3 regions of the Streptomyces sp. NPDC001315 genome follow, and region 3 is predicted to be linked to each of the others. Evidence: riboswitches for the same ligand, from Rfam matches in the RefSeq annotation. Region 3 holds a riboswitch; each other region holds the start of a gene.
The links. A riboswitch is a leader RNA that binds a small molecule or an ion and turns the genes downstream of it on or off. The one in region 3 is predicted to bind thiamine pyrophosphate.
Positions count from the first base shown of each region.

Region 1 (4,963 bases), on a different contig from region 3:
GCTGTTGGCGACCGTCCCCACGCTGCTCTGCGCGATCGAGAACAGGAGCAGCAGCGGCAGCGCCGCACCCGCGTAGGCGAGGACGAGCGTGTTGACGACGGACGCGATGTGGTCGCGGCCGATGCGGATGCCCGCGCGGTACAGCCCACGCCAGCCCATCGACGGATTGGCTTCGTGCAGCTCCCAGACCGCCGATGTCTGTGTCACCGTCACGTCGTCGAGGACGCCGAGCGAACCGATGATGATGCCGGCGAGCAGCAGACCGCTCATGTCGATCGATGGATACAGGCCGTGGATCAGGCCGGTGTTGTCGTCGGTGTTGCCGGTGAGCGAGGCCCAGTCGATGAACAGCGAACCGAGGACGCCGATCAGAATCAGCGAGATCAGGGTACCGAGTACCGCCACGGACGTACGGGCCGACAGGCCATGGCACAGATACAGGGCGATCAGCATGATGGCGCTCGCCCCCACCACCGCCACGACCAGCGGGTTCGAGCCCTGCAGGATGGCGGGCAGGATGAAGAAGTTCAGGATCAGGAAGCTGATGGTCAGCGCGACCAGCGCCATGACGCCCCGCAACCGACCGACAACCACGACGGCGAGCGCGAAGATGCCCGCGAGCACCGTCATCGGGATCCGACGGTTGACGTCGGTGACCGAGTACTGCAGGTCCTTCGGTGCGGAGGGCTCGTAGGCGACCACGACCTTCTCGCCCTGGTGCAACTGCCGTGTCTGGTCCGGCTGGACGATCTCGGTAAACGTACGGCCCTTGTCCGAGCCGGTGTCGACCTGGATCGTCGCCTTCTTGCAGGTGCCGTTCGCCTCCTGTTGGGCGGATGAGCCCTCGGCGGTCGAGGTATCGCCGGTCGGAGTGCCCCCCGAGGCGTTCACCGACGCGCAGCTCACGCTCTCCACCTTGGTGACCGTGGCCTGCTGGGTCTGCCGGTCGAACCCGACCCCGGTGCGTTCGTGCGCCGGGGTACCACCGGGCCACAGCACCACGAGTCCCACCACCACCGCCGCCGCGAAGGGTACGAGGATCGCCGCGATGACCTTGCGCAGGTGCTTGGATACGGGGGCGGCTGGGCCGTGACTGTGTGAATGACCGTGCTCGCCACCGGATCCAGAACCGTGCCCGCCCCCTGAGCCCGGTCTGTGCTCGCCATGTGAGCCCGGACCGTGACCGCCGGGACCCGGTCCCTGCCGGTGCCCGTTCCCCAGCCCGTGCCCATGTCCGTGGTTGTGCCCGTCGCCAGAACCACCGCCGTGTCCAGGGCCGTTGGCGTGTCCGCTGCCGTGGCGGGCGCCCGGTCCGGGAGGAGGCTCGGGCGGTGGGTACGGGGGCTCGTGTGTCGTGGTCACCGACCGATCATCGCAAGAGCGGCAGAGGCCCACTGTTCACCGCGCCACAAATGACGCTAGCGTGGAGGCACCTTTGCACACGCGGGAGCTCGGAGCACCGGGCTGAGAGGGCGCTGACGTCCGTCTTCGCAATGTTTCACGTGGAACGAGTGCTGTTTCACATGAAACGTTGCCGACGGAAACCGCTGCGTCGACCGCCGAACCTGTTACCGGGTAATGCCGGCGTAGGGAGTAGGTCTCATGACCAACAAGGACGCACGCACGCCTGCCTCCGTTCAGGGCGAACAGCCCCACGAGGCCGGGAAGTCGCTGGGCTGGCACAAGGCGTATGTCGAGGGCTCACGCCCCGATCTGCGGGTGCCGGTCCGCCAGGTGCACCTCACCAACGGGCAGTCGGTCACGCTGTACGACACGTCGGGCCCGTACACCGATCCACTGCTCGGCACTGATGTCCGCAGGGGTCTGCCGCCGGTGCGGGAGAACTGGATCACCGCCCGCGGCGACACCGAGGAGTACGCGGGCCGTCCCGTGCGCCCCGAGGACGACGGAATCAAGCACACCTCGCCGCGCGGCGGTCTGCGTAACCTCGACGCTGTCTTCCCCGGGCGACCGCGACTGCCCCGCCGCAGTCGCGACGGCCGAGCCGTCACCCAGCTCGCCTACGCACGCCGCGGCGAGATCACGCCCGAGATGGAGTTCGTGGCCATCCGGGAGAACGTGGCGCCGGAAGTGGTCCGTGAGGAGATCGCTGCCGGTCGGGCCGTGCTGCCCGCGAACGTCAACCATCCGGAGATCGAGCCGATGATCATCGGCAAGCGGTTCCTGGTGAAGGTCAACGCCAACATCGGCAACTCCGCGGTGACCTCCTCCATCGAGGAGGAGGTCGAGAAGATGACCTGGGCGACCCGTTGGGGCGCCGACACGGTCATGGACCTGTCCACCGGCCGTAACATCCACACCACTCGCGAGTGGGTGCTGCGCAATTCCCCTGTCCCCATCGGCACGGTGCCGCTCTACCAGGCTCTGGAGAAGGTCGACGGCAAGGCCGAGGAGCTGACCTGGGAGATCTACAAGGACACGGTCGTCGAACAGGCTGAGCAGGGCGTGGACTACATGACCGTCCACGCGGGCGTCCGGCTGCCGTACGTGCCGCTGACGGCCAACCGCAAGACCGGCATCGTCTCGCGCGGCGGCTCGATCATGGCGGCCTGGTGCCTCGCGCACCACAAGGAGTCGTTCCTGTACGAGAACTTCGAGGAATTGTGCGAGATCCTCGCTGCCTACGACGTCACGTACTCGCTCGGCGACGGCCTCAGGCCGGGATCGATCGCGGATGCCAACGACGAGGCTCAGTTCGCGGAGTTGCGGACGCTCGGGGAACTCAACCGGATCGCGAAGCGTTTCCATGTTCAGACGATGATCGAGGGCCCGGGCCACGTCCCGATGCACAAGATCAAGGAGAACATCGACCTTCAGCAGGAGATCTGCGATGAAGCTCCGTTCTATACGCTCGGCCCGCTGACGACGGACGTCGCGCCGGCGTACGACCACATCACCTCCGGCATCGGTGCCGCGATGATCGCCTGGTGGGGCACGGCGATGCTCTGCTACGTCACGCCCAAGGAACACTTGGGCCTGCCCAACCGTGACGACGTCAAGACCGGCGTCATCACCTACAAGATCGCCGCCCACGCAGCCGACCTCGCCAAGGGGCACCCAGGTGCGCAGGAATGGGACGACGCGCTGTCCGACGCCCGCTTCGAGTTCCGCTGGGAGGACCAGTTCAACCTCGCCCTCGACCCTGACACGGCACGGGAGTTCCACGACGAGACCCTGCCGGCAGAACCCGCCAAGACGGCCCATTTCTGCTCGATGTGCGGGCCGAAGTTCTGCTCGATGAAGATCAGCCAAAGCATCGCAGAGCGGTTCGGTGGTGCTGCGACAGAGGGGGCGTCTCCCGAGGAGATCGCTGAGGGGATGCTCCAGAAGTCGAAGGAGTTCGCGGCGAGCGGTAACAGGGTGTACCTGCCCATGGCGGACTGACGCGGCCCGGCGGCCGATTGAGTTCGTTCCGCGGCTCCTGGTCCGGGCGTTGCCTACCCGGACCGGGAGCCCGAGCGCGGTCAGGCTGTGGCGTCCTGCGGGTACCAGCGGAGTTCCACGGTGTTGCCGTCCGGGTCCCGGACATAGACCGACGTGGCGGTGCCGCGTGCGCCGAAGCGCTGAACCGGGCCTTCGAGGACGGTGAAGGCTCCCGACTTGATGAATTCGTCCCAGTCCAGCGGTTCCACGGTGAGACAGATGTGGTCGACGTTGGACTCTCCCCGAGGGCGGCTGACCAGGTCGATGATGGTCTCAGGGGTGATCCGCACCGAGGGGAACGGGATCTTGCCGGCCCGCCACTCGGCCACACGCACCGGATCCAGCCCGAGGAGCCCGGTGTAGAAGCCCAGGGACCGCTCGACATCTCCGACGTTGAGGACCAGATGGTCGAAGGCCTTCACCTTCGGCAGGGCGGCGTCGATGACGGTGCGCAGATGCTCGCCGGCTTCCCGCGGCTCGTCGTCGAGCCCGGCCGGATAGGTGGTGATGTCCGAGGCGTTCATAGGGGGCCTTCCTTGGAAGGGTGGCGTGCAGGCGGACGCCTCTTACGATCCGCTGGGGGAAATCCGCCATCAAGACAGGATCGGAATACGATCGTTGAGCTTGATTAAACGCCGGGGGGATCATGCTGGAGCGGGTGGAGATCGAGATCTTCCTGACGCTCGCCGAGGAGCTGCACTTCGGCCGTGCCGCCGAGCGCTTGCACGTCACAACCGGGCGGGTCAGCCAGGTGATCAAGAAGCTCGAGCGGCGGATCGGCGGCATGCTGTTCGAGCGGACCAGTAGAACCGTTCGACTCACCGCGACAGGGCGGCAGCTGGCCGACGACCTGGTGCCGCTGGTCGCCGGGATGGCGGCCGCGGTCCGAAGAGCCGCCGATGCCAGCCGTGGTGTCACGGGAGAACTACGGGTCGCCTTCCTCGGTGAGCTGACGGCACCTGCACTCCTCAAAGCGGTCGCTCTGTTCAGCGAACGACACCCCGACTGCAGGGTCGCTGTAAGAGAGGTTCAGCTGTCCAACTCCCGTGCGAGCCTCCTCGACGGCTCGGTCGACGTTCTCATCGCCTCGTACCCGTTCGACGGAATGGCCCGTGGGCCAGTACTGCTGTCGGAGAAGCGGGTACTCGCCGTTGCCGCCGGGCATCCGCTCGCCGGCGAGGAGTCGGTGTCGCTAGAGGTGCTCGCGGAACACCCCGTGGTGCAGTACCCGGAGGTGACCTCAGCGGCGTTCAAGCGGGATCGCACACCGGACCACACCCCGTCGGGCAGGCTGGTCCCGAAGGGGCCGGCTGGAGAGTCGTTCTCCGAGATGCTCACGCTGGTTGCGATGGGCAGGGGCGTCCTTCCGGTCGGAGAACATGCCCGCCGTTACTACCCTCGGCCTGACGTTTCCTATGTGCCCATTCATGACGCACAGCAGATCGAACGGGGGCCGGTTTGGCTGGAGGGGAACACGACAGAGCGCGTCCGCGAGTTCGTACGGGCCGCGACGGACGTC
Region 1 is NZ_JBIAWZ010000003.1:158,471-163,433, reverse strand. It holds gene ACFY16_RS11190 (YibE/F family protein) at 1-1,362, opposite strand, end outside; TPP riboswitch at 1,434-1,610, shown strand; gene thiC (phosphomethylpyrimidine synthase ThiC) at 1,603-3,405, shown strand; gene ACFY16_RS11180 (VOC family protein) at 3,486-3,968, opposite strand; gene ACFY16_RS11175 (LysR family transcriptional regulator) at 4,103-4,963, shown strand, end outside.
Region 1: another riboswitch for thiamine pyrophosphate. It lies ahead of thiC (phosphomethylpyrimidine synthase ThiC); the one in region 3 lies ahead of thiO (glycine oxidase ThiO).

Region 2 (4,963 bases), on a different contig from region 3:
CACACCGTCGTGTCCAGCCGTACGCCCCACAGTTCGTCGAGCAGTCCGCCGCGCCCGACCAGTGCCAGGAACGCCGTACCGACGACGACCGTCGGCAGCACGAACGGGACGGTCACCACCGCCCGCAGGATCTGCTTGCCCGGGAAGTCGAAACGGGCGAAGACGTACGCGCCCGGGAGCGCGACGAGCAGGGTGAGCGCGGTGGAGGCGAGCGCCTGCCAACTGGTGAACCACAGGACGTGCCGGATGTCGGACTGCGCGAGCACCTCCCCGATCCGCCCGAACTGCCAGACCCCGTCGACCTTCAGACCGCGGGCGACGATCGCCGCGACGGGGTAGGCGAAGAACACGCCGAAGAACGCGACGGGCAGGGCCATGAGCCCGAGCCGCGCCGCGTTCCCCTTCCGGCCCTTGCGGGGGGCTACTTCAGTACGAGCGAGGTCCACGACTTGACCCACTGGTCACGGTTGGCGGCGATCGTGTCGGGGGCCATCGTCTCCGGGTCCTTGGCCGCGGGCCCGTACGCCGTGAACTCGGCGGGCACCTTTGCTCCCTCGACCACGGGGTAGACGAACATGTTCAACGGCATGTCCTCCTGGAACTCCTTGGAGACCAGGAAGTCGATGAGCGCCTTGCCGCCCTCGGTGTTCTTGGCGTTGCTCAGCAGCCCCGCGAACTCGATCTGCCGGAAGCAGGTGCCGTCCGCGACACCGGTGGGCGCGGTCGTGGGCTTCGGGTCGGCGTAGATCACCTCGACGGGCGGCGAGGAGGCGTACGACACGACGAGCGGCCGGTCGCCCTTGGCCTTCTTGCCGCCGGCGGAACCGGAGAACTCCTCGTTGTAGGCCTGCTCCCAGCCGTCGACCACCTTCACGCCGTTGGCCTTGAGCTTCTTCCAGTAGCCCGGCCAGCCCCCATCGCCGTACTTCGCGGCCGTGCCCAGCAGGAAGCCGAGGCCGGGCGAGGAGGTGGAGGCGTTCTCGGTGACGAGGAGGTTCTTGTAAGCGGGCTTCGTCAGGTCGTCCAGGGAGGCCGGCGGGGTCAGCTTGTGCGCGCTGAACCAGGCCTTGTCGTAGTTGACGCAGATGTCGCCGTAGTCGATCGGCGTGACCCGGTGCTTGCCCTGGTCGAGCTGGTACTCGGTCCCGACCTGGTCCAGGCCCTTGGCCTCGTACGACTGGAACAGCCCGTTGTCGAGGGCCCGGGACAGCAGCGTGTTGTCCACGCCGAAGAAGACGTCGCCCTGCGGGTTGTCCTTGGTGAGGATGGCCTTGTTCACGGCCTGCCCCGCGTCCCCGTCCTCGAGGACCTTGACCTTGTACCCGGACTGCTTCTCGAAGTCCGCGAGCACGCTCTTGGAGACGGCCCACGAGTCGTGGCTGACGAGGGTGACGGTCTTGGAGTTCCCCGACCCCCCGTTCCCCGAGCCCGTGTCGGCGGACGACCCGCAGGCGGACAGCGTGACCAGGCCGAGCCCGATCGCCGCGGCCACGTACGTCTTTCTGTGCACTGATTCCTCCTGGAGGTGACCAGGAAGAGACGCGGCCCTGCCCGGGGCCGTCGGACGGATCCGCCGGTTCCCGGGCAGGGCGAACAGCTTGAGTGATGACCGAACTTCCTACCCAGAATGACCTGGGCGAGGTTCAGAGGGTCTGCGGCCCGGTTGCCGCACTCTCAGCGCTGTGGCGCTCCCCTGTCGGAATATGAAGATGTACCTACGCGGGTCAGACTACCGCTCGGTGGCGGCCAGCTGACCGCACGCCCCGTCGATCTCCTGCCCACGGGTGTCCCGGATGGTGACGGGCACCCCGTGCGCCGCGATGGCCTCGACGAACGCCTTCTCGTCCTCGGGCCGGGAGGCGGTCCACTTCGAGCCCGGCGTCGGGTTCAGCGGGATGAGGTTGACGTGCACGGGCTTGCCCTTGAGGAGCCGTCCGAGCCGGTCGCCGCGCCAGGCCTGGTCGTTGATGTCCCGGATCAGCGCATACTCGATGGACAGCCGGCGGCCGGACTTCTCGACGTACTCGAACCCGGCGTCGAGGACCTCGCGCACCTTCCACCGTGTGTTCACGGGGACGAGGGTGTCGCGCAGTTCGTCGTCGGGTGCGTGCAGCGAGATCGCCAGGCGGCACTTGAAGCCCTCGTCGGCGAACCGGTGGATGGCGGGCACGAGTCCGACCGTCGACACGGTGATGCCGCGCTGCGACAGGCCGAGCCCGTCCGGCGCGGGGTCGGTGAGCGCCCGGACGGCCCCCACGACCCGCTTGTAGTTGGCGAGAGGCTCGCCCATGCCCATGAAGACGATGTTGGACAGCCGCGCCGGACCGCCGGGCACCTCACCGTCCCTGAGGGCCCGCATCCCGTCCACGATCTGGTGCACGATCTCCGCGGTGGACAGGTTCCGGTCCAGCCCGGCCTGCCCGGTGGCGCAGAACGGGCAGTTCATACCGCAGCCGGCCTGCGAGCTGATGCACATGGTCACCCGGTCCGGGTACCGCATGAGCACCGACTCGACGAGCGTCCCGTCGAACAGCCGCCACAGCGTCTTGCGCGTGGTGCCCTCGTCGGTCGACAGATGCCGTACGACCGTCATCAGCTCGGGAAGCAGCGCCTCCTGCAGCCTGCCTCGTGAGCCGGCGGGAATGTCGGTCCACTCCGCCGGGTCGTGCGCGTACCGCGCGAAGTAGTGCTGCGAGAGCTGCTTGGCACGAAACGGCTTCTCACCGATCTCGGCCACGGCGTCCTTGCGCTCCGCGGGCGTGATGTCGGCGAGATGCCGCGGCGGCTTCTTGGCTCCGCGCGGGGCGACGAAAGTGAGTTCTCCGGGTGCAGGCATAACACGTCCAGTGTGGCAGATCATCTGCGGGGCCCCAGGCCAGAGCGGGGTGGGGGTGGTCACCCCTGGGCGGTCTCTGTCAGCTTCTGTCGACCTCGCACGGCCCAGGGACGGCCCAGGAATGATCTTGAAAGGGGCCCCTGACCGGCCACGAACGGGGGCAGGAAAGAGTCAGGGACAGACGCGGGGCATCAACACCCGCGACGCCCCCGCCTCCACCGACGATCAATAATCAACGATTGATCGGAATCTCGTAGACGATCTCGCAGTGAGCGACGGGCACCACGATGTCCGCCGTCTCGACGGGCCGCCCGTCGTCGCTGTAGTACGTCCGCCGGATGTGCGTGACCAGCGCGGCCTTCTGGATGCCGAGCAACGACGCCTCCTCGGCGGTCGCCGTCCGCGGTTCCGGCTGCTCCACCGCATGGCTCACGGTGACCCCGATGACAGCCATCCGGTTCACGACACCCACCCCGGCATGCGGCCCGCCCTCGGGCAGGACGACGAGAGTGCCGGCCGTGAGGTCGTACGGCTCCCAGCTCGTCGACAACTGCACCGGCCTGCCGTCGGCCAGGAACTCGTAAGCCGTCCGGACACACAGCTCGCCCTCGTCGATCCCGAGCCGCGCGGCGATGTCGGCAGGCGCCGGCACCTTGGCATCGGTCCGACTCTCCCAGTCCCCCGCCCTGCCGACGTCCTTCATGTCGGCCCGAAACGGCGACCCGTCGCGTCGCTCCCGCGCCGCCGACCGAACCACCCGCACCCGCTGCCGGGGCTCGGCGACGTACGTACCCGATCCGGCGCGCCCCTCCAGCAGCCCTTGAGAGATCAGCAACTCCTGCGCCCGGCGCACCACGTTCTCGCCCACGCCGCACTCCTGGCCGATCTGGGTGCGAGAGGGCAGCCGGTCACCCGGCTCCCATACGTGCTCCGCGATCCGCCGCCGGAGTTCGTCGGCGATGCGGAGATAGGGCGGCTTCTCAGGCATATGGAAAATCTAGTCCACTAGCCCTAATCTAGTTAACTAGCTTCACTCAAAGTGATCGTCGGTGACGGAGGCTGCCCTGTGCCCGCTTCGGGAGTTAGCGCGACGGCCATCGCCGCCCGGCTGTCCGCTCTCGGGCTTCCCACACAAGTGGAGGAACACGGGAGTCACACGACGGTCGAGGCGGAGATACCGGAATCGCTCTCCGCCGAGTCATGGCGGGAGGTCCTGGACGTGGTGGCCGACGCCGACCGGTTCGGCCTCCTCGCCACCAGCCTGAACGGCCGCACCCTCTGGGCGGCCGTACGCAAAACGGTCCCCACGACGGGCGATGTCGGGGGACCGAGCTATCAGCGATAGGAGCTGAACAGCATGCGCAACCGTATCCGCCGAGCCGTCGCCCTCACCAGGGCGCGGTACTCGCCGCACTCGCCCAAGGGCAGGCACCGCCGCTCCTTAACACCCGCCGGACCGCCGGCCGCTCCCGCTTTCCCCATGTCCGCGGACGCGTTGACGCTCACCCTGGGCCGGGCTTCCACCGACACGAACCACCGAGACTCGCTCGCAGCCGAGGACATCGCCCTCGTCCGCCCGTACGTGCTGGCCTGGGAGAAGCGCGTGCGGTCGCGCTCGACGGTCGCCGTTACCCAGTCGGCTCTCGCGGGAGCCCTCTGATGCCTGTCCGCAAACAGCCGCAGCCGCACGTCACGGACGCCTCGGCCGTCCCCTACCGGTCCACCGCCTGCCGGATCGGCACACACCCCGCCTGCGCGGAGCTCTCCCCGACCACGACGCCGGACGCCGTACCGGTGATCTACGAGACGTGCGGCTGCCCATGCCACTCGACACCCGACCGATCCACGCCCGCCAAGGAGCTCCGGTGAACAGATGGACCCCCACCGGCGCACTGGCCTCCCACATCCAGGTCACCGCGACGACCGTGCAGCGCGGCGACATCATCCAAGTCGGCGGCCGGGCCTGCCGGGTGAGCGACCTCTTCCAACTCCCCCAGGGCGCCAGACAAATCCTCTTCGAGTCGGGCGAGCTGCTGACCATAAACGCGCGTACCCGGCTCGGCGCCGTACGCATGCAGAGAAGGCGGTGATCCGATCCGTGCCCTCTCGCCAACACGACATTGCCGA
Region 2 is NZ_JBIAWZ010000012.1:114,799-119,761, forward strand. It holds gene ACFY16_RS28330 (ABC transporter permease) at 1-446, opposite strand, end outside; gene ACFY16_RS28335 (thiamine ABC transporter substrate binding subunit) at 422-1,510, opposite strand; TPP riboswitch at 1,598-1,705, opposite strand; gene rlmN (23S rRNA (adenine(2503)-C(2))-methyltransferase RlmN) at 1,730-2,836, opposite strand; gene ACFY16_RS28345 (GntR family transcriptional regulator) at 3,069-3,824, opposite strand; gene ACFY16_RS28350 (hypothetical protein) at 3,903-4,181, shown strand; gene ACFY16_RS28355 (hypothetical protein) at 4,317-4,496, shown strand; gene ACFY16_RS28360 (hypothetical protein) at 4,496-4,705, shown strand; gene ACFY16_RS28365 (hypothetical protein) at 4,702-4,926, shown strand; gene ACFY16_RS28370 (GntR family transcriptional regulator) at 4,923-4,963, shown strand, end outside.
Region 2: another riboswitch for thiamine pyrophosphate. It lies ahead of ACFY16_RS28335 (thiamine ABC transporter substrate binding subunit); the one in region 3 lies ahead of thiO (glycine oxidase ThiO).

Region 3 (4,963 bases):
CGCACACGCGTCACCTCGACGTCGAGCATCTCGGCGATGTCGGGAAGGGTGAGCCAGGCGGGGACGAGAGCATCAATCTTTGCGTCAATCTCGGTCACGCCTTCAAGACTGCCATCCCGGACTGACAGTGGGTAGCCGGACTGCCCCCTGCGGGCTACGCCGTCGCCGCCTTCAGCGGCCTCGCGGGGTCCCCGAGCAGCCCGGCGTCCATCGCCGTACCGGCCTCGATCAGCTTCCTGCCCTGGGCCAGATCCCGCGGGCGGCCCACGGCGAGCAGTGCGACCAGACGGCCCTCGCGCAGCCAGCACACGGTCCACGCGGGACCGGCGGGGTCGCCCCGCCACACGGTCGTGTCGGCGGCGGCGTGGTGGCCGGCGTACTGGACGAAGCGGCCGAACTGCTCGGACCAGAAGTACGGCACCGGGTCGTAGACCACGGGGATCTCGCCGGTGGCGTCGCCGATGATGTTGGCCGCGACCGTGCGCGGACCCTGGAGGGCGTTGTCCCAGTGATGGACCAGCAGGCGCTCGCCGTACCGTCCCGAAGGGAAGGAGGCGCAGTCGCCGACCGCGTAGACGTCCGGGACGGAGGTGCGCAGGTGGCCGTCGGCCACGACCTCGCCGTGCGCCCCGAGGGCGATGCCGGAGCCGGCCAGCCAGTCCGTCGCGGGGCGGGCGCCGATGCCGACCACGACCGCGCCGGCGGGCAGCCGCGTGCCGTCGTCGAGCACCACCACGCCGGACTCGACGCGCTGCACGCGCGCGTGCGTGCGCAGCTCGGCGCCGCTGTCGGCGTACCAGGCGGCCATCGGGGCGGCCACCTCGGCGGGCAGCGCGCCGGCGAGCGGGCGGTCCGCGGCCTCGACCACCGTGACCGAGCAACCCGCCTCCCGCGCGGCCGTCGCGAACTCGGCGCCGATCCAGCCCGCGCCGACGACCACGACGTCGTGCTGCAGGGCGAGCACGGGCCGCAGCCGCTCGGCGTCGTCGAGGGTGCGCAGCAGATGCACGCCGGGAACGCCCTCCGCGCCCGGCAGCCGAATCGGTTCGGCACCGGTGGCGAGGACGAGGACGTCGTACGGCACAGGCCCCTCGGCGGTGTCCAGTTCGTGGTCGCCGGGGCGGGCGCCCAGCACCTCGAGCCCGAGCCGCAGTTCGATGCCGAGCGCCTCGAAGTCGACGTCGAAGGCGGAGCCCTCGGCCGTGCCGAGCAGGACGGCCTTGGACAGCGGGGGACGGTCGTACGGCTGGTGGGGCTCCGCGCCGAGCACGGTCACCGTGCCGGTGAAGCCCTGCTCCCGCAGGGCGACCGCGGTCTGCACCCCGGCCATGCCCGCGCCGACCACGACCACGCGACGCTCCGCCGACGTGCCTCGTTGCTGCGTCTGCTCACTCACCTGATCACCATAGACAACTGACAATTCGTCAGTCAGGGGGCGTGCTCGGTGACCTGCTCCACAACCGCCTCGGTCACCCGCGCGACGACCGGCTCGGTCACCTGCTCGACCACGCTCGTCCCGCTGCCCGGCTGCGACTCCCACTCCCAGGCCTCCTCCAGGCGCACCCGGCCGTCGGGCAGTTCGACGACCGTCGACACACAGTGCCCGGACGACGTGCTGCCGTCATGCTTGAGCTGCACGTACCGGAAGTCCAGCCGGTCATCCGTCCGGGTACCCACCAACTGCCCGCGCACGACGTCGCCGCCCGCGTACTCGGCCCAGATCTCGCCGTCCTTCTCGTGGTACGTGAACCGGGTGCGCGTACCCACCTGACCTGGGGCCTGGTCGGCCACGGGGGCGAGGACGAGTCCGTCGAGCGAACGAGCCATGGGCAGAGGCTCCCTTACTGAGACTTACGGCATCGGGCTAGGGTGGCCAACGTAAAGCACTCGCGGGAGCCCGGACGCACCGGGCTGAGAGGGAGGCTGGCGGCCTCCGACCGTACGAACCTGATCCGGGTCATGCCGGCGAAGGGAGGGGCTGGACGCCCATGTCGCCTACGCGTACGCCAGACGTCCTCGTCGTGGGGGGCGGAATCATCGGACTCGTGACGGCGTGGCGGGCCGCGCAGCGCGGGTTCGCCACGGCCGTCGTGGATCCCGACCCCGGGGGCGGGGCCGCGCAGGTGGCGGCCGGGATGCTGGCCGCCGTCACGGAACTGCACTTCGGCGAGCAGACCCTGCTGGGCCTGAACCTCGCCTCGGCCCGCCGCTACCCGGACTTCGCGGCGGAGCTCACCGACCTCACCGGCCACGACCTCGGCTACCGCCGCTGCGGCACGCTCGCCGTGGCGCTGGACGCCGACGACCGCGCCCATCTGCGTGAACTTCACACCCTGCAACGGCAGTCGGGTCTGGACTCCGAGTGGCTGTCCGGGCGGGACTGCCGGCGTCTGGAGCCGATGCTCGCGCCGGGTGTGCGCGGCGGGCTCCGGGTCGACGGCGACCATCAGATCGACCCGCGGCGGCTGGCGGCCGCCCTGGTGGCCGCGTGCGAGCGGGCGGGCGTGGTCTTCCACCGGGAGTGGGCCGAGCGGCTGACCGTCGAGCGGGAGCGGGCGGCGGGGATCGTCACCCGCGAGGGCACGGCGCTGGGCGGGGGGCAGGTGGTGCTCGCGGCCGGCAGCCTCAGCGGGCGGCTCGCGGGGGTCCCGGAGGACGTACGGCCTCCCGTCCGGCCCGTGAAGGGGCAGGTGGTGCGGCTGACCGTGCCGAAGCGGTATGCGCCCTTCCTGAGCCGGACCGTGCGGGCCGTGGTGCGCGGCAGCCAGGTCTACCTGGTGCCTCGGGAGAACGGCGAGCTGGTCGTCGGGGCGACGAGCGAGGAGCTGGGCTGGGACACGACCGTGACGGCGGGGGGCGTGTACGAGCTGCTGCGCGACGCGCACGAGCTGGTGCCGGGGATCACGGAGCTGCCGCTCACGGAGACCCGGGCCGGGTTGCGTCCCGGCTCCCCCGACAACGCGCCGCTGCTCGGCCCCACCGGGCTGGACGGCCTGCTGCTGGCCACCGGGCACTACCGCAACGGCGTGCTGCTCACGCCGGTCACCGGTGACGTGCTGGTCCACGCGCTGGCCACCGGTTCGCTGCCGGACGAGGCCCGGCCCTTCACACCCCGGCGGTTCACCGCCGCCGCACTCACGGAGCAGCCCGTATGAACACCTGCGTCACCATCTCCGTCAACGGGGAGCCCCGGGAGATCGCGCCCGGCACGGCTCTCGACACCCTCGTCCGGACGCTCACCGCGGCGCCGTCCGGCGTGGCCGCCGCGCTCAACGAGACGGTCGTCCCGCGCGGGCAGTGGTCGGCCACCGCCCTCTCCGAGGGAGACCGCGTCGAAGTCCTCACCGCCGTCCAAGGAGGCTGACCCATGGCCGACGACCCCTTTGTCATCGGTGGTACGTCCTTCTCGTCCCGGTTGATCATGGGTACGGGCGGTGCGCCCAGCCTCGACGTGCTGGAGCGGGCGCTGGTCGCCTCGGGCACGGAGCTGACGACGGTCGCGATGCGGCGGGTGGACCCGTCCGTGCACGGGTCCGTGCTGTCGGTGCTGGAGAAGCTCGGGATCCGGGTGCTGCCGAACACGGCCGGCTGTTTCACCGCGGGTGAGGCCGTGCTGACGGCACGGCTGGCCCGGGAGGCGCTCGGCACCGACCTGGTCAAGCTGGAGGTCATCGCCGACGAGCGGACGCTGCTGCCGGATCCGATCGAACTGCTGGACGCCGCGGAGACTCTGGTGGACGACGGGTTCACGGTGCTGCCGTACACGAATGACGACCCGGTGCTGGCGCGGAAACTGGAGGACGTGGGGTGCGCCGCGATCATGCCGCTCGGGTCGCCGATCGGGTCCGGGCTCGGGATCCGCAATCCGCACAACTTCCAGCTGATCGTCGAGCACGCGCGCGTGCCGGTGGTTCTTGATGCCGGGGCCGGTACGGCTTCGGATGTGGCGCTGGCGATGGAGCTGGGGTGTGCCGGTGTGATGCTCGCCTCGGCGGTGACGCGGGCGCAGGAGCCGGTGCTGATGGCTGCCGCCATGCGGAACGGGGTGGAGGCGGGGAGGTTGGCGTACCGAGCGGGGCGGATTCCCCGGCGGCACTTCGCGGAGGCGTCGTCTCCGGTGGCGGGGCTGGCCAGGTTGGATCCGGAACGGCCTGCTTTCTAGTCGCCCTGCGCTGTCCCGCCGCCTGTCTCCTGCGCGCGCACCACCGACACCGTGGGTTGCGAAGTGGACCTTTCGCGCGGGGGCCGTTCGCCGTCGGCGGCTGCGGGATCGTGGGAAGCGTCACAGGTCGGCTGCAGTACCGCCCCGATCTCGGGTGAACCAGCGGGGGGTGTCAGTCTCGGCTCGTACACTCGCCTGCGTGGATACGACCCTTCAGGACCCCCTCGTCGGGCAGGTGCTCGACGGCCGGTATCGCGTCGACGCGCGGATCGCCGTCGGCGGGATGGCCACGGTCTACCGGGCCGTGGACACCCGCCTGGACCGCGTCCTCGCGCTCAAGGTGATGCATCCGACGCTCGCGGTGGACGGCTCCTTCGTCGAGCGGTTCATCCGGGAGGCGAAGTCCGTCGCCCGGCTCGCGCACCCCAACGTCGTCCAGGTCTTCGACCAGGGGAACGACGGGTCGTACGTGTACCTCGCCATGGAGTACGTCGCCGGCTGCACCCTGCGCGACGTACTGCGCGATCGGGGGGCGCTGCAGCCGCGCGCCGCCCTGGACATCCTGGAGCCGGTGCTGGCCGCGCTGGGCGCCGCCCACCGTGCCGGGTTCGTGCACCGGGACATGAAGCCCGAGAACGTCCTGATAGGGGACGACGGGCGGGTCAAGGTCGCCGACTTCGGTCTGGTGCGTGCCGTGGACACGGTCACCAACACCACGGGGACGGTGCTGGGCACCGTTTCCTACCTCGCGCCCGAGCAGATAGAGCACGGCACGGCCGATCCCCGCGTCGACGTGTACGC
Region 3 is NZ_JBIAWZ010000001.1:1,225,534-1,230,496, forward strand. It holds gene ACFY16_RS05405 (helix-turn-helix domain-containing protein) at 1-98, opposite strand, end outside; gene ACFY16_RS05410 (NAD(P)/FAD-dependent oxidoreductase) at 155-1,396, opposite strand; gene ACFY16_RS05415 (hypothetical protein) at 1,429-1,827, opposite strand; TPP riboswitch at 1,880-1,991, shown strand; gene thiO (glycine oxidase ThiO) at 1,989-3,155, shown strand; gene thiS (sulfur carrier protein ThiS) at 3,152-3,364, shown strand; gene ACFY16_RS05430 (thiazole synthase) at 3,368-4,162, shown strand; gene pknB (Stk1 family PASTA domain-containing Ser/Thr kinase) at 4,362-4,963, shown strand, end outside.